Regions from separate parts of the Xylanibacillus composti genome, predicted to be linked through region 4. Evidence: riboswitches for the same ligand, from Rfam matches in the RefSeq annotation. Region 4 holds a riboswitch; each other region holds the start of a gene.
The links. Region 4 has a riboswitch for cyclic di-GMP ahead of XYCOK13_RS13595 (methyl-accepting chemotaxis protein). Riboswitches for the same ligand answer to the same signal wherever they lie in the genome.
Positions count from the first base shown of each region.

Region 1: it holds a riboswitch for cyclic di-GMP, as region 4 does, so the genes downstream of both, XYCOK13_RS00840 (methyl-accepting chemotaxis protein) here and XYCOK13_RS13595 (methyl-accepting chemotaxis protein) in region 4, are expected to answer to the same signal.
Region 2: it holds a riboswitch for cyclic di-GMP, as region 4 does, so the genes downstream of both, XYCOK13_RS17590 (PAS domain S-box protein) here and XYCOK13_RS13595 (methyl-accepting chemotaxis protein) in region 4, are expected to answer to the same signal.
Region 3: it holds a riboswitch for cyclic di-GMP, as region 4 does, so the genes downstream of both, XYCOK13_RS00065 (transglutaminase-like domain-containing protein) here and XYCOK13_RS13595 (methyl-accepting chemotaxis protein) in region 4, are expected to answer to the same signal.

Region 1 is NZ_BOVK01000003.1:16,306-19,417, reverse strand. Features, by position in the region: gene XYCOK13_RS00840 (methyl-accepting chemotaxis protein) at 78-1,799, opposite strand; cyclic di-GMP riboswitch class I at 1,877-1,961, opposite strand; gene XYCOK13_RS00835 (hypothetical protein) at 2,186-2,650, shown strand; gene XYCOK13_RS00830 (carbohydrate ABC transporter permease) at 2,772-3,112, opposite strand, start outside.
Region 2 is NZ_BOVK01000056.1:28,555-31,666, forward strand. Features, by position in the region: gene XYCOK13_RS17585 (NTTRR-F1 domain) at 1-729, opposite strand, end outside; cyclic di-GMP riboswitch class I at 1,054-1,140, shown strand; gene XYCOK13_RS17590 (PAS domain S-box protein) at 1,258-3,112, shown strand, end outside.
Region 3 is NZ_BOVK01000001.1:21,120-24,231, reverse strand. Features, by position in the region: gene XYCOK13_RS00075 (FAD-dependent oxidoreductase) at 1-147, shown strand, start outside; cyclic di-GMP riboswitch class I at 210-295, shown strand; gene XYCOK13_RS00070 (class D sortase) at 352-1,008, shown strand; cyclic di-GMP riboswitch class I at 1,040-1,126, shown strand; gene XYCOK13_RS00065 (transglutaminase-like domain-containing protein) at 1,141-1,944, shown strand; gene XYCOK13_RS00060 (collagen binding domain-containing protein) at 2,243-3,112, shown strand, end outside.
Region 4 is NZ_BOVK01000037.1:18,783-21,894, forward strand. Features, by position in the region: gene XYCOK13_RS13595 (methyl-accepting chemotaxis protein) at 1-1,568, opposite strand, end outside; cyclic di-GMP riboswitch class I at 1,698-1,782, opposite strand; gene XYCOK13_RS13600 (helix-turn-helix domain-containing protein) at 1,859-2,902, opposite strand; gene XYCOK13_RS13605 (ABC-F family ATP-binding cassette domain-containing protein) at 3,109-3,112, shown strand, end outside.

The DNA of each region.
Region 1 (3,112 bases), on a different contig from region 4:
TACCGTACCAGCAAAAAGGCTGTCCTGCCATGTCATCACTTGACCGGCGGGACAGCCTTGTTCATGCTCCTGCGAATTTATAGTTTGAACTTGCTGACCATCTGGTTCAATTCCTCTGCAAGCACAGCCAAATGCTCTGCATTGCTTGTAATTTCCTCCATCGAACTGTTCTGCTGCTGGGCCGAGGCAGAGGTCTGTTCGACGCCGGCCGCGCCCTCCTCCGATACGGAGGCAATTTCCTGGCTCGTCGTTCCGATTTTCTCGCCATGCCTGCTGATCGCTTTGAGTCCCATCGACACGCTGCCTATGCGCTCGACCATCTGATTGACGGCTTCCGTAATGCTGTCGAACGTTTCCTTGGTCGCGTTCATGGATTGCGTGCCTTCCTCTACCTCCTGGTATCCGCCCTGCAGCGACTCAACCATCACTTGAGTGTCCTTCTGAATGCCCGCGATAATGCCGGTCACTTCGTTAACAGAACGCTCAACCTGCTCGGACAGCTTCTTCACCTCAGACGCGACTACCGCGAAACCTCTGCCGTGTTCGCCTGCGCGGGCCGCCTCGATCGAAGCGTTGAGCGCTAGCAGGTTTGTCTGCGAAGCAATTTCCTGAATTACCTGCACCAGATTGGAAATATTGCCCGCGCTTTGTTCCAGATTCCGCATCTTGCCGAGCGCATCCTGGACAATGCCATTGATCGCCGTCATCTGCTTGGCCGTCTGTTCCATCTGAACCGTGCCATTCGTCGACTGGGCCAGAACGTTCGCCGATGCGTCATTCAGCGCGTCGCCATCCTGATTGGCCACAGCTACCTGCTCGTTCAATGTTTCAACCAGCTCGGCAATTTCGGTAGCGGAACGAGCCTGTATTTCAGTCCCGGAAGCGAGTTCCTGCATCGTAGTTGCGATTTGCTCGCTGCCTGCCTTGACCTCTCTCGCCATTTGCGTCAATTCCTCGCTCTGGCTGGAAACTGTCTGAGAGATGGATGAGATGCCCCTGACCATCTCGCGCAGGCTGCTGCTCATATAATTAATCGTCTTCGCCAATTGCCCGATCTCGTCCCGGCTTTCATAGCTGATATTCTTCACAGCAAGATTGCCGTTCGCGATTTCGCCGCCAATCTCTATGACTTCCTTAATATTGCGACTGATCAAGCGACTTACAAAATATGTAATGAACAAACTTAGAATCAAGGAAACGATAACGGCACCGATCAGCATATAGAGTGAAAACGCTGCCTGGGCATTGGCGTCCTCTACCGCCGCAATCTGCTCCGCCGAGACAATTTCGATAAGCTCTCCCAAAATGCTGACCGTTTCTGCGCGAAGCGACGCGGTCTCTCCCCGCAGCAGCTCTACTTCTATCATATTGCCGGCATTCAGTGCAGGCACCAGCTTCTCCAGAAACAGCTCGTTATACTTGCTGTCGCTTTCGATAACGCGTTCGAAAATTTCCAGAAACTCCGCCGATTCATCCAGACCAGCCCGAATCTCTTGCTCCAGCTGATTGAATCTCGCACTGCGCTCCTGAAACTCGGAAATCGGAACCGCGCTCCAAGTTTGAATGAAATCGGCAATCCGAATATCCTTGGCCCGGAACAGCGAACCCATTTCGCTCATCTTCAACGCTCGTTCTCCTGTTCTTTCCACCTCATTGATTTCTCTGCCGACATTGTTCAGCAGTATAGCAACCATCACAGTTGAGGCCACGAACAAGACGATCGTGATAGCGAGAGGAATGCCATACTTCTGGCTCAACGACATGTTTTTGAATCTGAACTTGCTTAACCATCCACCCATCCTTTTCATCTCTCCAGTCTTCTCCAAAGTTGTCCAATAGCGCAAAAAAACCGCCCGAATGCGGGCAGTCCTCTTGATCGTGCAGCTGGCTGGCTTTCCTTTAAGGAAGAAGCCCCTATAGCTTTGCGTCCTATTCTTTCGAATAGTTTGCCCTTGTCGCTATCGCTACTAGCATTATAGCAACTCTCATGACGATATTCTACAGGAAGCGACAATTATTACTAACTTCTTCCCCTGTAGAATTGTACAATCCTCCTCTTAATCAGGAATTGCTGCTAATATGCCATTCGGCGGCTCCCGATTGTTGCTAGAACGATAGGCAATATTTGTCTGGCCATGCTACTATACGAGTGAGGGGAATTCAATGAATGAAGGAGGGAATTGATATGAGCAAGAAATTTCGCGTAAGCGCTGTCATGATGCTGATTGTCGTTGCCCTATCGTTATCGCTTGGCGGCTCTGCCGCCCCTGCAACGTACGTGCATGGGATTTTCTCCGAGCGGGCCCTGTATGTGGTCGATGGTTTGACCGGAGATCAGTATCCGGTCAGAGGCAACGCTATTGCCAGTTGGACCGAGCATCCGCTTCAGTCTGGCAATCAAGCATTTTTCAATGCCATAGTCCACAACGCTGCCGGCGACCGTTACGAATTTAGGCTCGTGTCGCTGGGGAACACAACAAACGACTCGATCTACGGGAAATTTGATATTTACAAGAACTACAATCTCGTAGCGCAGGTGACAGGAACCGCCTACGGACTTTCCCTGCCGGTCGGCAACTACTACAAGTTCTATGACTCGCAGCAAAATTGGCATGTTTCCGGCTACATCACAGATCGCCTAGACTATTAATCGTACCGCGGCAGGGCTTCCCCTCAGCCCTGCCGTTCAGCCAACTGCGCGGCAGCGAAATCACAAAAAAAAAGCCATCCTCAAGCTACAATAACTTAAGGACAGCTTTCGTTGACGCCATCTAGCCTTTCACCGAGCCGGCCGCAATGCCTTCTACGATTCGATCACTCATAATGAGAAAGGCGAGCAGAATGGGCAGGATGCTGATCATCAGGGTTGCGCCGATCGCCCCCCAGTCTGTCGAATATTGTCCGACAAAGTTCTGCACCCCTACCGTCAATGTCTTCAGCGTATCCGAGCTGATAAACGTATTGACGAACACAAACTCATTCCAATTGTAAATCATGTTGATAATGGCCGCCGTAACCATCACCGAGGAGGTCATAGGCAATATAATGCGAATGAACATGCGATTGACCGAACAGCCGTCTACAATTGCGGCTTCCTCGATTTCCCGCGGCA
Region 2 (3,112 bases), on a different contig from region 4:
AGTTGGCCCCGTGTCGCCTGTTGGCCCGGTAGCACCGATTGGTCCAGTCGCTCCTGTTGGCCCGGTCGCGCCCGTTGGCCCCGTGTCGCCCGTTGGTCCAGTCGCTCCGGTTGGCCCGGTAGCACCGATTGGTCCGGTCGCTCCAGTTGGCCCCGTGACACCCGTCGGCCCCGTGTCGCCGGTTGGTCCGGTAGCACCCGTTGGCCCGGTAGCACCGATTGGTCCAGTCGCGCCCGTCGGCCCGGTGGGGCCGATTGGACCTGTGTACAAAAGCGCAACATCGTCAACGAGAACAGCTGGGCTGTCGGCTTGCGGTAGCTTGTTTAGAATGTCAAGAGCAAGAGCAGTACCTACAGGTGCAGGGGAGGTTGTCTGAGACAATTCCCTCCAACTGTTCGTTTGAGCATCCGGCAGTTCTCCTCCAGGAATGTAAGAAGTCATGCCATAACCGAGATAACGATAGGCATCGTCGTAATAGATAACGGAAAATGAAATGAGGGGACTGGATCCACTCGATGCGCTTGATATGAAAGCTGAAAACTCAAACTGTTCCCCGGGGCTGACCGGAACGAATTGGTATAGATACGCGTTCGGCTCTCCTCCCTCGAGCAGCGCGGCGTAATAGCCGGAATGGGCCTGCTGTGTGCTTATGGAAACATACGCCCCAATCCACGGTGAAAGCGAGCCTGTTTCAAAACCTCCGTTTATTATGCGGTCACCAATCGACAATGCTGGATCACCACCTTCTCAGAAGAATGACAGAGCCAACTTCATTTGACTCCCTGATATGACCAAATTATGCATGGAGAGCAATAATGGAACAGCAGGAGCCGTCATTCATTCTCCTTTTTTTAATCTATAGGAATCCCAGGTGTTGCTGTCTAAAAATTCTATATTTTCCCAACTATCAATCGGAATGAACCATGTCCATGACACCGAAGAACGTTGCATTTGAGAGAGAGATTAATGGATATTTGATACAAACTTGAAAATTAACCCATGAAGCCGTTATACTAATCATGTAGGTCTGTTGGACTATTCTTCACATCCAATCAGTCGAAACGGCAAACTTATCGAAAGGTAAGGACGCAAAGCCACAAGCCTAAAGAATATGCATTCTATGGCGGTTGGGCTACCGAAACGACATAGTCGATGGAGTATGCCGCCCATGAATTAGACAGGCGGTTTTTTCATGCTTTCATAAAAGCGCTTCCATCCGAAATGTGTCCAATACAAGTGCGGGAGATGTCGAAGACCATGCTTAATGCGGATACGGTATTATTTGAGCATTCACCATTAGGAATAGCCTGTCTGGAATTGACCGGGTTGATGAAGAAGGTGAATCCGGCGTTTTGCGAATTGTTCGGTTACCGGGAGGAGGAGCTGCTGCATCTGAATTTTTCTCAGCTCGCTCATGATGAGGGGAGGGGGACATGCATTCCATCTCTCCGGGAGATTGAGGATAGCCCTGATCACAAATTGATTATGGAGAAACAGCTTGTCCACCATTCAGGCAAAATCATTTATGCGCAAGTGTCCTTTTCCCTGCTTATCGATGAACGCTGCATTCCTTGCGGCTTGCTAGTCCAAGTTCATGACAAGACAGAGCTGCTGGAGTCCAGGAGTCGTGCGCCCGAATCGTGCTGGAAGCTAGACGGGGAGCAGAACGGGACAGGGAGTCCTGAGCGGAATCGCGATCCTGGTGTCGCTGTGGATGTGCAAGCAGAATTTATGAAAACGCTGGAGACTCTTCATGAGACCGAGGTGCTCTACCGCAATCTGATTGAACGGGCTTTAGTCGGCGTGTATTTGTACCAGGATGGCGAGTTGGTGTATGTCAACCCTTATTTGGCCAACATGTTCGGTTACGCTGCTGAAGAATTTGTCCATTCCACAGCGGCGGATGCAATTATTCAGAAAGAATGCGCGAGCCGGCTGGAGCAAACCGTGCATGCCATGGATCAGGATGTGGTATACGAATATCAGACTGTAGGTGTCAAGAAAAATCAACAAACCATACACCTGGAAGGAAGCTGCTCGGCAATCACTTATAGGGGAAGGCCGGCGGTTCTGGGCACAGTCCAGGATATTACCTACAAGAAGCAAGCGGAGGAGCTGTTAAGGGAAAATGCCAAGCGCTATCAGCGGCTGCTCAAATACTTGCCCGAAGCGATTCTCGTCATTGCGGACGGGATGATCATTTATGCGAACAAGTCGGCGGTGGAGCTGACAAGGGCCGATTCGGAAGGGAAGCTGATTGGCCAATACTACTTCGACTTGCTGCATCCTGATTATCATGAGGAAACCCGTATCAGCATGGAGCAGGTTATGCAAACAGACGCTGCCTCTGCCTTCGTGGAAAAAAAGATCTATTGTGCAACCGGCGAGTGGATAGAGGTGGAGGCTTCGAGCATCCGCATTCATTCCTACAATGGCAACTCCGTTATTCTGACAGTGCTTCGTGACATCACCGAACGGAAGAAGGAGGAGGATCTGCTGATCCAGTCGGAGAAGCTGTCTGTCGTCGGACAGCTGGCTGCCGGCGTTGCCCATGAAATTCGCAACCCGTTGACGTCGCTGAAGGGATTTACCCAGCTGCTGAAAAGCAAACTGCGTGATCGCGAGTCGAATTTCATCGATATTATGCAGGAAGAGCTTGATCGCATCAATTTGATTGTGAATGAATTCATGACCTTGGCCAAGCCGCACTTGATCCAATACAGCGACAAGAATGTGAAGGAGATTTTGCGAAGCGTGATTTCGGTGCTGGAAACGCAAGCTATTCTCGCCAACGTCAACTTGGTTAAGGATTACGATGAGAATTTGCCAATTATTTACTGTGATGAAAATCAGTTGAAACAGGTGCTGCTGAATGTAATCAAAAATGCGATCGAAGCGATGCCGCAAGGGGGCGACATTCGCATTACTGTCAAAAAGAAGGGGACCGAGGCCTTGAGTATTCAAGTGCAGGATCATGGACCGGGCATCCCGGCTGATATGATGGAACGGATCGGGGAGCCATTCTTCACGACGAAGGCTGACGGCACCGGGCTAGGTCTGATGATTAGCCGCAGGATCATTGACGCCCATCAAGGCACCTTCCGCATTTGGA
Region 3 (3,112 bases), on a different contig from region 4:
ATGCCGAATACTGCACTTGCGGGCCAAACTATTGGCATTATTCTCGGCAGGGAACGGGACAAGCCTCTTCGATCTCTTTCGGCTACTGACTTTGAACGGATACACGAATATTTAAAAAGGGACTATAAAATCAAAATTCGCGGATAATTATTCATGCAAGCATTGCCAATAGTCAAATAGTTTGGTATGCTACGTTTATATAAGCTAGTTCATCGATACCGCAAACCTGTCGAAAGGCAGCGACGCAAAGCTACAGGGCCTTCCTTACGATGTAAGATGGCAGCCAGTTGCCGAAATGCACTGCTTTTTTCTTTTTTATTGCATTTCAGTTGCTGGGCTGGGAAGGTGAGTATGAGAACGAAGATTTTATCCGGAGTGCTGGTTGCTGCAGGCATCTTGCTGTTAGCCTATCCCCACTTGTCTGCGTGGTATTACGACAGGCAGCAGCAGCAGCTTGTCAACCGCTGGCAGGAAGCGTTTGCCACGGTCCAACTTCCGGTTCAATCGGAAGCGGAGCAGCATCCGGCTGCTGACTATGCGGAAGACCTTCTGGAAGAAGGCGAATCCAACGATGCGCCGTATCCTGAGCGCAAGGCCGTGCAACTGGGCTTGGATATGGAGGGAATGCTTTATATCGACAAGATTGATCTAGAGCTGCCTATCTTGACAGGCGCAACAGAGCAGAACCTGAAAACAACAGCAGCCAGCATCGCTGACACAGGGAAGCCGGGGGAAGTTGGCAATTATGCCATTGCCGGTCATCGCAACCATGCTTATGGCCGCAACTTTAATCGCTTGGACGAGCTGGCTGAAGGCGATGCCATTGAAGTCGATACAGGCAATCAGGTTTTTCGCTATGAAGTCACGGAAAAACTGTATGTGGAACCGCACGAAGTATGGGTATTGGAACCGGAAGGGACCAAGCAGGAAATTACACTCGTTACCTGTCACCCCATTGACACAGGAACACATCGATTAATCGTGAAGGGGATTTTGATAGAAACCTAATCCTTCGCATAATGAAACACTGCAACTCTCAATACGATAAAGGCAAATCTAATGAAAATTAGAGACGCAAAGCTATAGGGCCTTCCTTACAAATGTAAGATGGCAGCCAGTTTCCGAAAGGAGAGTAAGAAGATGAAGACATGGAAATGGGTATTGTATGGCGTATTGATTTGTGCATTGTTGGCACCAACTAGCGTATTGGCAGCAGAGCCCGCACCGGTCATCCTGTTTGAAGAGGATGCAGGAGGCGTTGTACAGGTAAATTTGCCGCCGACAGCGGATCTGGCCAAAATCAAGATTCGTATTAGCAAGGGGGAGCAGCAGTACACGTATGATGCCGGGTCATACAATATTTTTCCGCTGCAGATGGGCGATGGGAACTATTCCATCATGCTGCTGGAGCAAGTGACGGGAAACAAATATAGGCTGCTTAAGGGTCAGCAGGTTACATATAAAGCGCAGACTCCTGAGGAAGTGTATCAGCAGTCGATTCAAAACATCCAATGGGATGAATCGATGGACGTGATCGAGAAAGCTGCGGCACTGACGGAGAAGCTGGAGACGGATGAGGAGAAAATCAAAGCTATTTATCAATATGTAGTGAGCAATATTACCTACGATTATGAGAAGGCCAAAAGTGTAAAAAGCGGCTATATTCCGTCTGTGGAGCAAACTTATGAGTCAAAGTCAGGTATTTGTTACGACTATGCCGCAATATTTGCTGCCATGTTGAGAAGCGTAGATATTCCGACCAAGCTGGTTATGGGCCATAGAAGCGATATTTCGGAATATCACGCTTGGAATGAGGTTTATCTGAAAGAAAAAGATGAATGGAGGACAATCGATACGACGTATGACGCTGCGTTTATCGGCAAGCAAGTCCAGTCGTCGATGTACCAGAATTCCGATTTGTACACTTCCGAGAGAGCATACTGATTTAAGCTGTTAGGTCAAGAAATCTATAATGAGGGTGCAGGCATAACCCTTTTCCTTCAAGAAGGAACTGTTCCAAGCCGACGTTGGCTTGATTCAGTTCCTTTTTTTTTTTGGGGACATGTATAGAAATTGTTGAGATTGACCTTGCACAATAATGTTATCCACCAGGATTGGGTGGATTCGGAAGGAGCACTTCGAATTGTCAAAGGAGGGGAAACCATGTATCCATTAGGGCGTAGTCCATGCTCAAGTTAGTACATTTTTTTTCAAAAGATTTCGAACGGAGGGATTGCAAGACTTGCATTGGTGGAAAAAGACGAGCGCATTTGTCCTTGCTCTGGTATTCGCCATACAAACATGGGCAGGAGCAGGATTGGGCCCGGTATACGCAGCGGCGACTGAAATTTCAGAAAACATACTATCCAATCTGAAAGTGACGATTACGGATCGTAATCAATCAGTAACGTACGCCGTATATGGGGATCCCGGTGAAGCAGAGTTGGATGTAGATTGGGAACAAAATGCTACTGTCAGGCTGGATTACGATTGGGCGCTGCCTAATGGTCACGGCTATTCGGATGGCGCGACCTTCACCTTTCAATTGCCAGAGCAGTTCGAGCTGTTTTCAGGCAGCCTGTCATTTCCGCTGAATTCGGTGAGAGGTCCTGTAGGCACATTTACAGTTGACCACAGAACGAATAAAGCTGTGATGACGTTCAACGAACAGATCGAAAAACTTAGCGATATACAGGGCTCACTCTGGTTTGAGGCAGGCTTCAACAAGGAATCGTTCAAGAATGAAATCACCCAAAGGATTGAATTCGAGGTGAAGGAGAAGCAATTCCTTGCGTTCACAATCCGATTTAAGCCGGACATCAAAAGTCCAATAACTAAGAATGGAATTCCGAGGAACGGCTCCTTCAACGCCAAAAGCATCGACTGGACCGTTGATGTCAATAAGGTTACTGAGTCTGTTTACGGGGCAGTGCTGACGGACAAGATTCCCGAAGGGCTTACTTTGGATTTGGATTCGATTGAAGTCTATGAGCTTAATGTGAAGCTGAACGGCGATGTTGAACCGGTACTGCCCGCAGTGGATCCTGCCTTATATAGCGTGACAGATGCAGGCGGCGAGCTGATCGTAGAGCTGGGCGATACGAATAAGGCA
Region 4 (3,112 bases):
GTCTTCTGCAAGTCCCCGGCAAGCTCTGCCAGCGATTGGCTGGTGGAAGCGGTCTCCTCTGTTGCAGCCGCAGCCTCCTCGCTCGCTGAGGAAATAATTTCAATGGAATGCATGACATCGCTAGTCTGCGCTGCTTGCTCCTCGCTGGCCGCCGCAATTTCACCGGCCTTCATGGTTGACTCCTCCACCATTTGAACGATCCGCGAGAACGCCTCGCCGATGCGCTTCGTATTCTCAACGGCCTCCGAAGCCGTTTTGACGCTCATATTCGTATTGTTCTGCATCCCTTGAATAATGTTTGTGATTTGCTTCGTCGCCTCGCCGCTTCGTTCGGCAAGCCTGCGCACTTCATCGGCTACGACCGCGAAGCCGCGACCCTGTTCGCCTGCCCGCGCCGCCTCAATCGCTGCATTCAGCGCAAGCAAATTCGTCTGCTCGGCGATATCGTCGATCACTTCTATGATGTCGCCGATTTTGACCGCGTCGTCTTCCAGGCGATTCATCTGGTTGTTCATCTCATCCATGCCCGCGATGGACGAATCGACTACGGCGCCGCCGTCGCGTGCGACCTGCAGCGTCTTCCCGGAAAGACTTGATGCTTCCTCCGCATTTTGCGCGACTGACGAGATGGCCTCGGACAACTCCTTGAACAGCTCGTTCATGTTCTGCGCAGCATTCGCCTGCTCATTGCTGCCGCTTGCGATCTCTTCGGTGCTAGAGGAGATTTGCTGCGAAGCAGCCGCCACACTTTCCGCATTGGCGAGCACCGTACTGATCAGAGAACGCAAGTTGGCAGTCATCTCGTTCACGGATACAGCCAGCTGTCCGACCTCATCCTTGCTTGCAACGGGCACAGTCTCGCGCAGATCTCCCGCCGCTACCTTTTTCAACGACTCGACCACCTGACTCATTGGCCGCGCGATCATGCCGGCAATCACGTTGCCGAGCAGCAGACTCAGAACAAATCCCAGGATAACGACCCCGATCAGAATGGCGCGCGAGATGATGAAATTCATCTGGGCTTCCTCATTGGCTTCTTCGGCCTGCTCGGTATTGTTGTTGATCAACTCCCACAGGTTGGCCTCCAACCGAGCACCGACATCGTTCATGCCGGAGTTCATATAATTGCGGAGATCTTCATCCCGATCCTCATTAGCCAGCTGCAGCGCATGCTGCGCCATCGTTGTATACTCGTTCCACAGCTGTATTGCTTGGTTGATCAATACGCTGTCTTCCGGCAGCAGGTCCTCCCTCTGCATATAGCTCGTCAAATACTCGCCTGTGCTGCTCATCAGCGTATTAGCCTCTTCAATATTCTGATTTTTGATCGCGGTATCGACATTCAGACCGACATCACGAATATTGACGCGCAGACGCTGATAGTATATCTGGATTTGGGACAGATCCCTGACGCTAATCAAATTCTCCTCATACATGGCTTTCAGATCGCCGTTCAGGTCTTGCATAGAGAACATGCTGTAAATACCTATGCCGGCCAACAGCATGGCCACGATCACAAACGAAACAATCAACTTCAGGCGAATCTTCATGTCGGTGAACCATTTCATCGCAATCCCTCCAAAAAAGTAATAAAACCAGAAAAACTATACGACAAATTTCAACACAATAACTGATAATTCGACATATTCAACCGAAAAAAATCAGCCCTGCCGCAAATAGACAAGCGCTGACTCGCATATAGCAGCCCGGCGGCCTTGGCGAAATCGCATTAGGCCCGTAGCTTTGCGTCCTTGCCTTTCGACAAGTTTGCCCTCTTCCTCTATGCTTTTTTGATCGGTTTATAAGAGTACGATGTGATTATATCGCATGAATGCCATTTGCTGCTCTTTAAACATTTTCAGTGTGATTCCAAGACCTCCGAGTCTACGCCCAATGCGCGGGCAACCGCTTCCAGCGTCGATTTCTTCGGCTGCCTGATCCGTCCGTTGCGCAGATTGGATATCGTCGTAACCGACACGCCCGACTTGTCCGACAGCTCCGTTGTATTAATGTCCCGCTCAGCCATCAGCATGCGCAGCATCCTCCCGAGGTCAATTGGGCCTGCACAGGCTTCCTCCCCGCCGCGGTCGAATAGCAGCTTCTGAGCCATCCGTCTTCCGGGACCGATATGCCGCAGCACCAAATAAAAGCCCAGCAGCCGACCGTCTCTCTGCCAATCCGGGACCCCCTCTACTCTAATATCCAACGCGTAGCCCTTTTTGTGAAACAGGCGGGTATGAAAGACTACCGGCGTTCCGGTGTACAGCGGTTCGATGCGAGGATCCCGAACAAGATCGTGAAGAGAAACAAGCATGTCCCGAGGGTGTGATACGAATTCCTGCATCTTGTACCCGGTTAATGCCTCTATGTTTGCATTGCAACTACGAACGCTGTCATCCAGACCGATCCGCAAAATGGCGGCGTCGCCATGCTTCGCCGTAAGCTCGACCTCCGTAATCTCGCGGCAGGATACCCAGCGGGTCATGCCCGCATACACAAGGAAATCGTAGCTTTGACCGTCCAGGGAGCCTCTGCGCTCCTCCGCCACAATGGAAGCGAATGTCTCCCGTGCCTGCTCGTGCAAGGTGACCGCGCCGCAATTCAGGCAGCGAATGGCCGGCAGGTTTCGCAGCAGGACAGGCGGCGCTTGAGCAGACCCCGGCGGCATCAAGGCTTCTTCAAACACACTTATCCGCTCGCTGCTGCCGCAGATACATGCCAGAGTCCCGTCCATCTGTCGACAATCCCTGGCAACCAGATCCCGGATATACGCAGATATATTGCCGCCCTGATACAGGCTCGCCTTAAGATGGATCATGTCATGCTCTTGCTTTGTTAGCCGGATATCAGGCAATCGGTACCGTCTGGGATTCGAAGCTTTCGGACGTCCTCTGCGCATCATGCTGTTCTCCCTTTTCTTCGTGTAACTTTCATCATAGAGGGAATTCGGCTAATCGTAAACATTTTTTCATTAAAATTTATATATATTGTCCAGACGTAAAATCCAAGCGTTCCCCCTCGCAAAGACGGTCAAGAACCTGCACAAGGCCCGCCTTGATATGCTATGCTTATAAGGAAGAAGAATTTCAGATAGGAGCTTCACCGACTATGA